3 regions of the Thermoanaerobacter siderophilus SR4 genome follow, and region 3 is predicted to be linked to each of the others. Evidence: riboswitches for the same ligand, from Rfam matches in the RefSeq annotation. Region 3 holds a riboswitch; each other region holds the start of a gene.

The links. A riboswitch is a leader RNA that binds a small molecule or an ion and turns the genes downstream of it on or off. The one in region 3 is predicted to bind fluoride.
Region 1: it holds a riboswitch for fluoride, as region 3 does, so the genes downstream of both, THESIDRAFT1_RS04960 (MutS-related protein) here and THESIDRAFT1_RS15060 (dynamin family protein) in region 3, are expected to answer to the same signal.
Region 2: it holds a riboswitch for fluoride, as region 3 does, so the genes downstream of both, crcB (fluoride efflux transporter CrcB) here and THESIDRAFT1_RS15060 (dynamin family protein) in region 3, are expected to answer to the same signal.

The regions. Positions count from the first base shown of each region.
Region 1 is NZ_CM001486.1:1,007,018-1,011,511, reverse strand. Features, by position in the region: gene THESIDRAFT1_RS04965 (ClC family H(+)/Cl(-) exchange transporter) at 1-1,387, opposite strand, end outside; fluoride riboswitch at 1,632-1,705, shown strand; gene THESIDRAFT1_RS04960 (MutS-related protein) at 1,776-3,311, shown strand; gene THESIDRAFT1_RS15095 (hypothetical protein) at 3,308-3,916, shown strand; gene THESIDRAFT1_RS15090 (MutS-related protein) at 4,027-4,494, shown strand, end outside.
Region 2 is NZ_CM001486.1:1,303,038-1,307,531, reverse strand. Features, by position in the region: gene THESIDRAFT1_RS06335 (HD-GYP domain-containing protein) at 1-440, opposite strand, end outside; gene crcB (fluoride efflux transporter CrcB) at 495-878, opposite strand; gene crcB (fluoride efflux transporter CrcB) at 875-1,282, opposite strand; fluoride riboswitch at 1,344-1,403, opposite strand; gene recR (recombination mediator RecR) at 1,452-2,051, opposite strand; gene THESIDRAFT1_RS06315 (YbaB/EbfC family nucleoid-associated protein) at 2,061-2,396, opposite strand; partial or broken gene dnaX (DNA polymerase III subunit gamma/tau) at 2,463-4,018, opposite strand; gene THESIDRAFT1_RS06305 (HD domain-containing phosphohydrolase) at 4,080-4,494, opposite strand, start outside.
Region 3 is NZ_CM001486.1:486,079-490,572, forward strand. Features, by position in the region: gene THESIDRAFT1_RS02345 (ATP-binding protein) at 1-380, opposite strand, end outside; gene THESIDRAFT1_RS02350 (NifB/NifX family molybdenum-iron cluster-binding protein) at 395-757, opposite strand; gene THESIDRAFT1_RS02355 (DUF5320 domain-containing protein) at 952-1,311, opposite strand; gene THESIDRAFT1_RS15055 (P-loop NTPase family protein) at 1,460-2,587, opposite strand; gene THESIDRAFT1_RS15060 (dynamin family protein) at 2,611-3,222, opposite strand; fluoride riboswitch at 3,327-3,386, opposite strand; gene THESIDRAFT1_RS02365 (class I SAM-dependent methyltransferase) at 3,594-4,223, shown strand; gene THESIDRAFT1_RS02370 (hypothetical protein) at 4,213-4,494, opposite strand, start outside.

The DNA.
Region 1 (4,494 bases), 520 kb from region 3:
TTTTGCCATCTAAACTTGAGCCTACACAAACAGGCATTTCGAAAATCGTCTTTCTTTTTTTATTGGCGGTAATAGATTTTTGTCCTTTCTTTATTGGCAGACGTTCTAACAAAGATTCATAAATCGGCATATTTGAGAACAAATCTGATGAAAGGTATGCCGTTATAGAGACAGTGCTTAGGGCCAACAAATGAGAAAATGAACCGGTCATTTCAGTTACGAGCAAACTACCTGTTATCGGTGCCCTAACTATAGCAGCAAAATATCCTGCCATAGCAAATACAATAAAATTTTTGATATAAATAGGGTTTATATGCATTATGTTAATTATTACAGTTCCGTATATGTTGCCAATCAGTGAACCTATTATAAGGAGAGGCATAAAAATACCTCCTGGTACACCTGAGCCATAGCTTACCATAGTAAATAAAAATTTAACAATCAATAGCAAAATTAAAAATTTTAAACTAAAACTATCTTTACTTAATGTATCGACAAGACTTTCACCGCCGCCAAGTGCCATAGGTATCCATAGTCCAACTGCAACAGATATAATAAGAGGTATTATTGGCTTCATATGTGATTTTATTTTTAACATGTTATATATATCTTGAGTTTTTAAAAGAGTTTTATTAAATACAATTCCACATAACCCAACGATAATTCCAAGTAAAATAAGATAAAGATAATTATTAAGCGGCATTACTGCTAGATTTTTCAGATTAAAAATAGGTTTGATTCCTAATAGTTCACCAGCTACAAAAGTTGATGTAAGTGATGAAACCATACTAGATACAAGTACCAATGGTGAGAAATTTTTATGCAGTTCTTCAAGAGCAAAAATAACTCCTGCAAGTGGTGCATTAAAAGCTGCTGCAAGCCCTGCACTAGCTCCACATGTAAGAAGGTATTTTTCTTCAACTCTAAATCTACCAAACAACCTACTTATTCCTTGTCCGATTGAAGAACCAATTTGCACACATGGACCTTCGCGTCCTAAAGAAAGTCCTGCACCTATCGCTAAAATAGTACCTATGAGCTTTAACAATAAAACTCGTAACCAATTAACTTTTATATAACCGATAATCATGCCTTCAACTTGAGGTATACCGCTACCGCTTATCATAGGTTCTTTTTTCACTATTATACCCAATAATAAGCCTATTAGAGAAAGGAAAATTATCCAGCCAATTAACAAGTAAAGATTTGTATGAAGAATTTTGTATACACTTATTACAAGAATATTTGTTTTTTCAAGAATATATCTTAAAATAGCAATAATCAATCCAACAAAGAAACCTGTTATAATGCCTTCAACTATAATACGCTTGCGAAATTCTTCCCAATGTATTAAAGTATTGAATGTTATACTTTTACCTTTATTCAATAAGATCCCTCCCAAAACATAAAATGAATGAATATTTATTTTTCTCATATTATCATTATACTACAAAATAATGATATCTAGTATTTTATATTGTTAAGTTTACTTATAGAATAATAAGCAGTATTACAAAATTTGGATATAAAACAATACAAAAATCTTTTTATTTTAAACAAATAAACATAAACATTATGCTTTGAAGTAAATTTTCACATATTCTTGCAGGCTTCATAAAAAAGTGATATAATATTCAAAAAGGGATGAAGCCCCCTTTTGGAAAATCCGAACTGCTGATAAACAGCTGATGGCTTCTACGGTAAAAACGTAGGGGTTGTCAGCTTTTTTGTATTTAGTGCATTTGCCTACAACTTTGAAAGGGAGGTACTTTCTTATGCCTTTCCATAGCATATTATTTGAAAAAAACGAAGATGGAGTAAAAAAAGAAACATTCGAAGCGCCTGATTTTTTTGTTGACTTAAATCTTGATCAAATTATAGATGTCATAACAAGAGGCAAAGAAGAATATAATTTAAAACTGTTTTTTTACACTCCTTTAAACGATATTGATACTATCAAGTATCGCCATGAAATAATGCAAGATCTTGAAAATGAAGTTTTGCTTGAGGATATAAAATCATTTGCGGAAAAAATGCAAGAAATGCGCAAACACCTTGCTCAAGCAGACAAACTTTACTACAAATACCAGAAAGAAAGATGGTTTTTGGATGCTGTAGAAATCTACTGTGATGCAATTACTGATTTAGTAGAAGACTTGTCTTCTGTAGAGTTAAAATCTCGTGGTTTTTTAGCATTTCGTCAATATTTGATAGATTATATTAATTCTGACCGTTTTCAGCTGCTACTGAGTGAAACGAAAAAACTTAAAGCTGATTTGTCTACAGTAAAATATTGCTTGTTAATAAAAGGTAACCGTGTGACGGTTCGTAAATATGAATCTGAAATTGATTACAGTATAGAAGTAGAAAAAACGTTTGAAAAATTCAAACAGGAAGCAGCAAAGGATTATAAAGTCAAATTTTCTGATTGGCCAGATATGAACCATGTCGAAGCAAAAATATTGGATTTAGTAGCTCAGTTATATCATGATATATTTTCTAATCTTGATAATTATTGTATGAAAAATAGTGATTATTTAGACGAGACAATAGCTACTTTTGATAGGGAAGTACAATTTTATATTGCTTATTTGGAATATATGGCACTATTCAAGCGCGCTGGACTAAAATTTTGTTATCCACAAATATCTAGTAAATGCAAGGAAGTTTATAATTACGAAGGATTTGATTTAGCTCTGGCTTATAAACTCATCAACGAAAATTCGGCTGTTGTTTGTAATGATTTTTATTTAAAAGGTAAAGAGCGTATATTTGTAATTACCGGTCCGAACCAGGGAGGCAAAACAACATTTGCCCGCACTTTTGGACAATTGCATTATTTGGCCAGTATAGGCTGCCCTGTTCCCGGAAAGGAAGCGCAACTCTTTCTTTTTGATAAACTATTTACACATTTTGAAAAGGAAGAAAATATTAAAGATCTTCGTGGAAAACTGGAAGATGAATTGTTTAGAATTCACAATATTCTTGCTCATGCGACATCAAACAGTATTATAATAATGAATGAAATTTTTACCTCTACCACAGCAAAAGACGCATTATTTTTAAGTAAGAAGATAATGGAAAAAATAATACAATTAGATGTGCTGTGCGTCTGGGTAACATTTATAGATGAATTGGCATTCTTAAGCGAAAAAATTGTAAGTATGGTCAGTACGGTAGTTCCTGAGAATCCGGCATTGCGCACATATAAAATTGTTAGAAGACCTCCTGATGGGCTTTCATACGCCATATCAATTGCTGAAAAATACAGGCTAACGTATAATTGCTTAAAGGAGAGGATAAAATCATGAAAGTTTTACTTATGTATAGAGATCATGATTTTGACCTGCAACAAAAATTGCCCTCGAACGAAGAAGCATTGATACAGGATTTAGAATTAAACACTTTGTTCAATGCTATGTCCCTTGGTGATAATTTTTTATTTGAAGTAGCCAAAAAATCTGTTTTATCCAGCGTGTATAGTGATCTGGATACAATATTATATCGCCAAGATGTTCTGAAGGATTCTCTAAAAAATTCTTCCATTGTTAGGAATATCTATAATATAGCAGTAGAAGCAATTGAAAACGAGAAAAAGTATTATTTTAGCATTTTCACCAGGTACCCTGCAGCTATACTTCATAGCTCAATGGATGTATTGCATATGTTTATGGAAATGCTGAAAAAACTAAAGAGTATTGCCGACCAACATGCTGATAAATTCGAATCATATGGTTTTAAAAGGTTTTTTACAATGCTCAAAAAAGAACTTGATGATGAATATTTTGAAAGTATCCAAAATCATTTAAAAGAACTGGAATTTCGCGATGGAATTTTGATCAGTGCTGAGTTGGGTAAAGGCAATAAAGGTGTCAATTATATTCTTCGCAAACAGGAGGATAAAAACAAAGTCTAATAGACAGGATTTTTTCAAAAAGACCGAATGCTTATACTTTTTATATAAGTGAGCGCGATGAAAGCGGGGCAAGAGCTTTATCTGACTTAAAAGACAGAGGAATCAACCTCGTGGCAAATGCACTTGCTCAGTCTGCTGATCATATTCTCAGTTTTTTTAACATATTACGGACTGAATTGGCTTTTTACATTGGCTGTTTGAATTTATATGAGAAACTTGCCCAAATTGGAGAGCCGGTGTCTTTTCCTATTCCGGTAGCATCCAGTGAACGTAGGCATTCTTTTAAAGGATTATACGATGTCTGTTTGGCTTTGACAATGAAACAAAAAATCGTGGGCAACGATTTAAATGCTGATAATAAAGATCTGGCAATAATTACAGGTGCTAACCAAGGGGGTAAATCTACCTTTTTGCGAAGCATAGGTTTGGCTCAGTTGATGATGCAATGTGGTATGTTTGTGCCAGCCGAGTATTTTTCTGCTAACATATGTGATGGGATTTTTACCCACTATAAACGGAAAGAAGATGCTACCATGAAAAGTGGAAAGCTTGATGAAGAGCTTAGCAGAATGAGTGAT
Region 2 (4,494 bases), 820 kb from region 3:
ATATTATACTCACTTTCTTTCCCAACCGATGAGGTGTACCGTATATCAAATTGATCAGATATAAAAACAATCTGAGCTCCTAAAGGAATAGAATCGCCATTTAGTTTAAAATGTCCGCTTCCATCGTAATTTTCATGATGATATCTTATAATATCCGAAAAATTTTCTCCAAAAGGCAACTTCTTTACAATTTCACTTCCTCTTTCACTGTGTTTCCACCATTCGTCTTTGTTAAAATCTTCGTATATATCTCCTTGTCCTATATCATGTAACAAAGCAGAATAATACACTTTTTTTGTTTCTTTTTCATCCAAATTCAGCATCTCAGAAATCCTTAGAGAAATATAAGCCACCCTTCTTGCATGTCCCATGTTCTTATACTCTTGCACGTCAAGGGCCAAAGATAAAGCAGACAGCAGATTATTATAATTTAAATTCACATTTTATTCCTCCTAACTGATATTTATTTTCTACTGACATATATTATACACCAATCAAATCAATTTTCCCATATAATTTCCGAGATAATATCCCAATACTCCTCCTATTAGTCCAAATATAATTGTTAAGGACATATATATAAATGCATGAAAATATTTTTTATTCTTGATTAAGTCTACTGTCTCATGGGAAAAAGTTGAGTATGTTGTAAAAGCACCTAGAAATCCCGTTGTCAGAAAAAGTTTAACATCATAGCTTAAATTTACATTTATTTTAGGACTTGATAAAAAGTTTAATAAAAACGCACCTAATACATTTATAATAAAAGTTTCGATAGGAATAACTATCTCTCGGTTTTCCTTTATATGCCGCGATATTTCATATCTCAATATTGCTCCCAAAATTCCTCCAATTCCTACATATAGTATACTTGTCACTCTTCTTCCTCCCGCTCCTTTAATAGTAAGTCAAAAGTTTTGTCAGCAAATTCAAATCCTAAATAAGACATCAAAAGGCCACCAAATATTGATAAAATTATATAACTTAGAGCAATATAATCTTTCCCTGCTTTTAATAAATTTATTGTTTCCATACTAAAAGTAGAAAATGTTGTAAAAGCCCCAATAAATCCCGTTGTTATCGCCAATCTCAAATTAGTATTTACCTTGTACTCATCCATAGTAAAATTAGCAATAAAACTTAACAAAAACGAACCTAAAATATTTATTACAAAAGTTTCAAAGGGAAATGCAGTGTGATACATCTTTGTAAAGTAAATTGTTATTAAATATCTTAGTACGGCTCCAAAAAACCCGCCAATCCCTATATAGATGTATTCCATGAAAATCTCCCTTTCTGTTTACATTTTTGGGCAATAAAAAGCTCCTATTAGGCCTTATATCATCCTAATAGGAGCCATCAGCGTTTCCGCATTTATGGCGAGCTCCATCGCCTTCTGTTATTTACCACAAATTTATTATAATAAAGTACAAATGAAAATGCAATACCTTTTACAATTCTCTTCTACCTTCAAGAGCCCTTGAAAGAGTTACAACATCGGTGTATTCCAAGTCACCACCTACCGGCACCCCATGAGCAATCCTTGTGACTTTTATTCCTAACGGTTTTAATAGCTTAGCAATGTACATTGCTGTCGCTTCTCCTTCTATGTCAGGATTTGTAGCAAGTATGACTTCTTTTACATTTCCATTTTTTACTCTGTCTAAAAGTTCTTTAATTTTTATATCTTCAGGGCCAACGCCCTCTATAGGAGAAATAACACCATGAAGTACATGATACACTCCTTTATACTCTCGTATTTTCTCCATTGCAACAACATCCATAGGATGAGAAACAACACATATAAGAGAATGATCTCTTTCTTTATCACTACATATGTTACAAACCTCTGTGTCAGTTATGTTATAACAAATTCTACAATACTTTATCTTTTCTTTTGCATCAATAATCGCTTGAGACAAGCTTTTTACCTCTTCCAAAGGCATATTTATTATGAAAAAAGCAAGCCTTTGTGCTGTTTTAGGACCTATACCGGGCAACTTTGACAGTTCTTCTATAAGCTTCGCTATAGAAGTAGAATAATAGTTCATTTTTTCACCTCAAAACAGTCCAGGAATGTTTAGTCCTCCGGTTATCTTTGCCATTTCAGAAGCAATCATTTCTTCTGCATTCCTTAACGCTTGATTAACCGCAGCTAATACAAGGTCTTCTAACGTTTCTACATCATCTTTATCTACAACATCAGGATTTATTTCAATACTTACAAGTTCTTTTCTGCCATTAGCAACTGCTTTTACCATCCCACCACCGGCAGTAGCTTCTACAGTCTTTTGCATTAGCTCTTCTTGCATTTTCTTTATTTCTTCTTGCATCTGTTGGGCTTGTTTAATCATGTTATTTATATTAAACCCGCCCGGAAATCCGCCTTTTGCCATAACACTATAACCTCCTAAATTTTATTCTAAAAATATTTATATGCTTTTTTGAATTATTTGTGAAAATTATATTATCTCTATATCTTCACCAAAAAACTCCTTAACTTGCTGTACAAGTAATTCCTCTTCATTTTTTCTTAATTCAAACTTCAAAGGAATTGCCTTCCCAACTAGTTCTTTTAATATTCCTTCAATAAAACTTTTGTTTTCCGCTTTGCTCAATTCCTCCTTTAATAAAGCATACTCTTCAGGATATTCTACCACAATTGTTCCTTTTTTAAATAAGGAATCCCTTTTTCTATAAAGGCATACAAAGCTATTCTTTCTTTTTTTATCATTTCTTTTACTTCAGCCCACACCTTTTCTAGATCTATATCCTCTTGCTGTACTATTTGCGATGCCACGTTTTCTTCTTTTCCTTCTTCTGGCGAATTTATTTTTTTATTTTTCTCTTCTTTTTCTTCCCTCAAAAAAAATTGTCCTTTTTCTAATTTGTCTTCTATTTGTTCTACTCTTGCTAACAAACTCATCATATCGTAAGAAATTTCCGGCTTTATCAACCTCAAAATAGTCACTTCTAAAAGGGTTAACGGAGATATAGCATATCTAACTTCTTTTTGTAGATTTGTAAATTTTTCTAAAGCGTTAGTCAAAAAAGCTGTACCAAAGTTTTGCACTCTTTCTTTTACAGTTTCTACATCGCTGTATAAAATTTCTTTTAATTCCTCTCCTCCTGTTTTGTAAAGCACCATATCTCTCAAAATATAAGTTAAGGACTTTAAAAAATTCCCCACGTCTATTCCATAAGACAAAATTTTATCTAATTGTTTCAATGAAGCTGCTACATCTTTAGCATTCATGTAATCTAAAAGAGAAAATAACATTTCATCATTAGCTACACCTAACATTTCGCATACATCTTCATAGGTTATAAGGCCTTCTTTATAAGAAGCACATTGTTCTAAAAGACTAATAGCATCTCTCATAGAACCATTGCCATAAAGTGCGATAGTTTTAAGACCCTTCTCTTCAATTTTTATGTTGCTGTCAATGCAAATTTTTTCAAGATTTTGCGCTATTAATCGAGTAGGTATTTTTTTAAAGTCAAACCTTTGACAGCGGGATAAAATAGTATCTGGCAATTTGTCCGGCTCTGTAGTCGCAAGAATAAAAATCACATGAGGAGGTGGCTCTTCCAATGTCTTTAAAAGAGCATTAAAAGCCCCTGTAGAAAGCATATGCACCTCATCAATTATATATACTTTGTACTTAGCTAGGGATGGAGAGTAAATTACAGATTCTCTCAATTCTCTTACATCATTTACACTGTTATTAGACGCAGCATCAATCTCTAAAACATCCATCGTAGTGTTGTTATTTATAGCTTGACAAATCTCACAAGAATTACAAGGCTCTCCATCTTTATTATTTAAACAATTAACTGCTTTTGCAAAAATCTTAGCTACACTGGTTTTTCCTGTTCCTCTTGTACCTGTAAAGAGATAAGCATGTCCTATCTTTTTTAACTTTATTTGGTTTTTTAAAGTTCTTACAATATGTTCTTGCCCCACCACTTCTTTAAAACTTCTTGGCCTATACTTTCTATACAAAGACTGATACATGTTTAACACCTCGTTATTTTCAATTGTAACAAAAAAAAGATATATTTCTACATCTAAAATTTTAAGAAACACTTTCAAATATCTGATTTTTTACTTCCTCTAGCTTTTGCCTCGCATTCATGTAAATTGAGATAAATACATCTACTATTTCAGGATGAAATTGAGTACCTTTATGTCTTAAAATTTCATTTACTGCTTCTTCAATAGTCATTCCTTTTCTATAAGCTCTATCAGAAGTCATTGCATCAAAGGCATCAGCCACACCAAGAATTGCTGCTTCTATAGGGATTTCTTCGCCTTTTAAACCATAAGGATAACCTTTCCCATCATATCGTTCATGGTGTTTGGAAATAGCTTCTAATATTTCTTTCGGCAGATCTATAGGCATTAAAATTTTTCTTGATATCTCTGGATGACTTTTTATAACGTTATACTCTTCTTCCGAGAGTTTGCCTTTCTTTAGAAGAATAGTATCA
Region 3 (4,494 bases):
TTGCCCTTCCTTATCGTACCAATAGGTTTGTATTTTTCTACTATGGCATCATAAGGACACATCTCAAAACAAGCTCCGCAGGAATGACATAAGTGGTCAAACACGAGAATTTTTTTGATTAATTTTGTTAAAGCTCCAAATCTACACGCTTTTACACACTCACCACATAATGTGCATTTGTCGGAGTTTATTTCAGGTATTATGACTTCAACCGTTTTTTCATCTTCTATTTGAGGATTTAAAAATAAATAGCCATTAGGCTCTTCTACATCGCAATCAACATACAGGCTATTATTAAAAGTTTTGGCAAGGTTAACAGAAACAGTTGTTTTTCCTGTCCCACCTTTACCACTCAATACAGAAATCTTGACTCTTCTCATCTTCAATGCTCCTTTTAATGATGGTGATGTCCTTGATTTGTCGCTTCTGTTATCTTTTCAAGGCTTCCATTTTTAAAAAGCTCTATGTTTGTTTTTACATCTCCTTCTATTGCTTTATAAACTGGAATTTCTGCTGCTTTAAATACTTCCATAGCGTTTGGTCCTACACTGCTTGAGATGAGAACTTGTACGCCTTCATCTATAAGAGTCTGTGCCGCTTTAGTGCCCGCACCACTGCTTTGGGCTACTGCAGCGTTGTCAATAACTTTATAATCCATCGTCTCACTATCAACTATAATAAAATATTGAGCTCGTCCAAATCTTGAATCCACCTTAGCTTCAAGAGTTTTTCCTTCTGAGGAAATAGCTATTTTCATATTGCATCCTCCATTTCATTATTGACATATGTTACTTACATTTATTAATATATTATTATTTTTGTCATATGTCAATAAATTTATTAAACAAAAAGCGCACTTAATCTGTTTTACTATAACACTTTAGCCAAATTATATCAAATTAAAGCATAAAAATAAGCAGCCACTTGCGTGACTGCGACTTTTAAAACTAATTATTCCTCTTTTTTATCGTCTTTTTTCTCTAATTGGTCCAATCTTTCTTTTATATATTTTAATTGGTCTTCCAAATATTTTGCTTCAGCACTTAAAACATCTTTTTCATTTATATTGTAGCCAGGATATTGAGGATACCCATAACCATACCATCCTCTTGCCCAACCAGGAAGTCCTGTTAAATAGTACATATGTCTAAATCCTCTTCCTCTGCCGAACCAACCGAAGCCTCTGCCAAATCCCCAGTATGCTCCTACAGGATTTAAATAACCAGGTACATTATATCCTGAACAATATCCTAAGCCTCTTCCTGTTCTTGGGCCTAAACCCATTGGACCTGTTCCATCTCCTCTTGGCATATCAATCCCTCCTCTTTTATTTTGGTCATATGACCATTACCTAGTTATATAATATCACTGTTATGGACTTATGTCAATAATATTTTACCCAAAAAAATATTTTTTATTGTTGAATTTTTAAATTCTTTCACTTATATACTTCACTATATTATTTCAACATATTTAAAACATGCTCTAATTCTTCACGTATTTTTTCAATATCTTTTAGCAATGTCTGATAACAAGCTTTTTCTCTTTCGAAGCTATCTCTATCAAATTTATAATCCTTTATTGACTTAGCAAGTAGTTCTTTTACAGTATCATACATCGTTTGTAATTTAAAATTCATATCTTTTTCAAATTCACTAAAACTTTCTTCAATCCTTGTTAATAAATCATAACGAATGCGACCTATGTTTCTGTCAACATCAATGTCTACTCTATCTAAAATCCTTTTTAAAATAATTTTTCCAGCAAATTTTTTAGGCAAAAAATAGGTAAAATACACAGGGTCTATTTCCAATGCACCAACATCATATCCTATCTTGTATGTAAATTTACTCTCTGCCGTAATACCACCTACGCTTTTAAAATATTCCAGATTTATGCCGAACAATTCGTTTGCTACTGTTTTTACTTCATCAATGACTGCATTGAGCCTTAAAAGATAATTAGACAAAGCTTTACTATATTGTTCTTCAATATCCCTTTCAATATGACCTTTTAATTTTTCAAATTCTTCTATAATAGCTCTTTCGAGGTACTTTTCAAGCTCTTTTTTCTGATTAATTCGACTAAAGTCACGAATACCGTGGTAATATCCTTTTATCTTTTCTGATACTCTTATACTGATAAACTGTTTATATTCTTCCATCTTTTTATCAAAATTCTGTAAAATATTTTTCATATCACCTTGAAACAATAAGGATATTTCTTTTTTGCTTTTTTCAACTTCTTTAATAAAGTTCTCAAAAGATTTTATATTAGATTCAAGACGCTCTAATGGAATTTGTTTCAATTTTATACTGCTTTCAAAAAAAGTTTGGCACATCGAAATAATTCTTTCAATATTTTTGGCATAGCTTTCAAGCAACACTTTTTCTTTTTCTTTTATTAAAAAATTCTGCAAATCATTTTCCAGCTTTTGAGTTCCACTCTTTTCAATTGCTTTATTATCTTTTGATATTTTGCCTTCTAATGCCAATTTAGCAGAAATTGGATAAATAGAAATGTTATTATTCTTTGTAATTTCTCTTACAATATTTTCATTAAAATTGATTATTTCCTTTAACTCCATTTCATTTACATAGTCAATTTTATTTAAAACAAAAATATTTTATTAACATTTTCAGATATTTTAGACAAAAACTCCTTTTCCAGTTCACTTATAGGAGGGTCTACTGAAAGCAAAAAAATCACAGCATCAGCTTTATTTATATAACTATATGCAACATCTGTATTATGTTTATAGACTGAACCAATTCCCGGTGTATCTATGATTACTACGTCATTACTTATAAACTCAAAAGGATATCCTATATGTATTTCCTTGACTCCTTTTATGTTTTTAGGGTTGTTTTTTTCTGTGCAATACAAATCCAATTCTTTAATGTCAATATTTTCACTTCTGCCATCATCATATAGAACTTTTGCCCATATATCAGTGCTATATTGGATTTTTGTTATAACAGATGTTAAAGGAACAACACCTGTTGGAAGTATATCAGCTCCTAACATATAATTAGTAAATGTTGATTTTCCTCTTTTAAATTGTCCTAATATCACAAGATAAAAAATATTATTGCAAAATTTATTTTTAACTTCTGAAACAGCTTCTCCTACTGCTTTAATATTGATATCTTTTGATATTCTTTCTATTTTTTCAAATATCACATCTAAGCTTCTTTTCATCTGGTTATATTGCTCCTTCATTAGCTCACCTCATATCAACAGTATAATCGAAATTCAGATATGGAGTGACATTTTTTACCTTACCATCACCCCCTAAAAAGCAAAATAGTTCCTACTGGCTTTTACACCAAGTAGGAACTATCAGCCTTTCGGCGGTTGAAGTGAGTTCCATCACTTTTTATACAATTGTCAATATCATTATACCCAAAATGTAAAAACTTTGCAAGATAGTAAAAGCTAAAGATATGCGTGCATTATATTTTTTGTTATATGATATAATGAAAGCAAGGGGAGGTTTATTAAAGAGTGTGTTTGACTTTTAAACTGTGACTTTCAAAGAATAAGCATAGGAAAGTGGATAAAAATTTAAGTTTTAGAAAGGATGAAAAATTATGCCTAAAATATCTGCTTTTGAAAAACATTTTGACAGATATGAAGAATGGTTTGAAAAAAATGAATACGCCTATCAATCGGAATTAGATGCTGTAAAATTGCTTATGCCGAAATTTGAAAAAGGGTTGGAAGTAGGAATCGGAACTGGAAAGTTTGCAGTACCTCTAGGTATAAAAAGCGGAGTAGAACCTTCTTATCAAATGAGAAAAATTGCTTTAGAACGGGGTCTTAATGTGGTAGATGGAGTAGCAGAAAATCTTCCGTTTGAAGACAACTCTTTTGACCTTGTTTTAATGGTGACGACTGTATGTTTTGTAGACGATGTGCTAAAATCCTTCAAAGAATGTTTTAGAGTACTTAAAAATAGCGGTACAATTTTAATAGGCTTTGTAGATAGAGAGAGCACAATTGGCAAAATATATCAAGCAAATAAAGAAAAAAGTCTATTTTACAAAGAAGCAACGTTTTATTCTACAAGTGAAATAGTTGAATTGCTTTACGAAGCAGGATTTAAAAATTTCAATTTCTCACAGACCATTTTTAAAAAACTTGATGAAATAAAAGAAAAAGAACCTGTAAGATATGGCTTTGGCAAAGGCTCCTTCATAGTAATAAGCGCTAAAAAATGATATTTGAACTACACTTTTTAAACAAAGCTTTTATTACGTTGTCTAAAAAATCCCCTTCTTTGGGTTGCGTATCCTCTTTTGATTCTATTTTTTCTATCAATGTACCTGATAAAACAATTTGCACATTTTGATTTCTATCCACAATTATTGAGATAGGTTCCAAAGCTCCGCTAAGTATACCTAAAATAACCATTATCTGTGAAGGGGTTAAGACTCCCTTCTTTTTTTCATCTCCTCCTTTTCCACCTGTATTATCTTTTTCACCATTTTC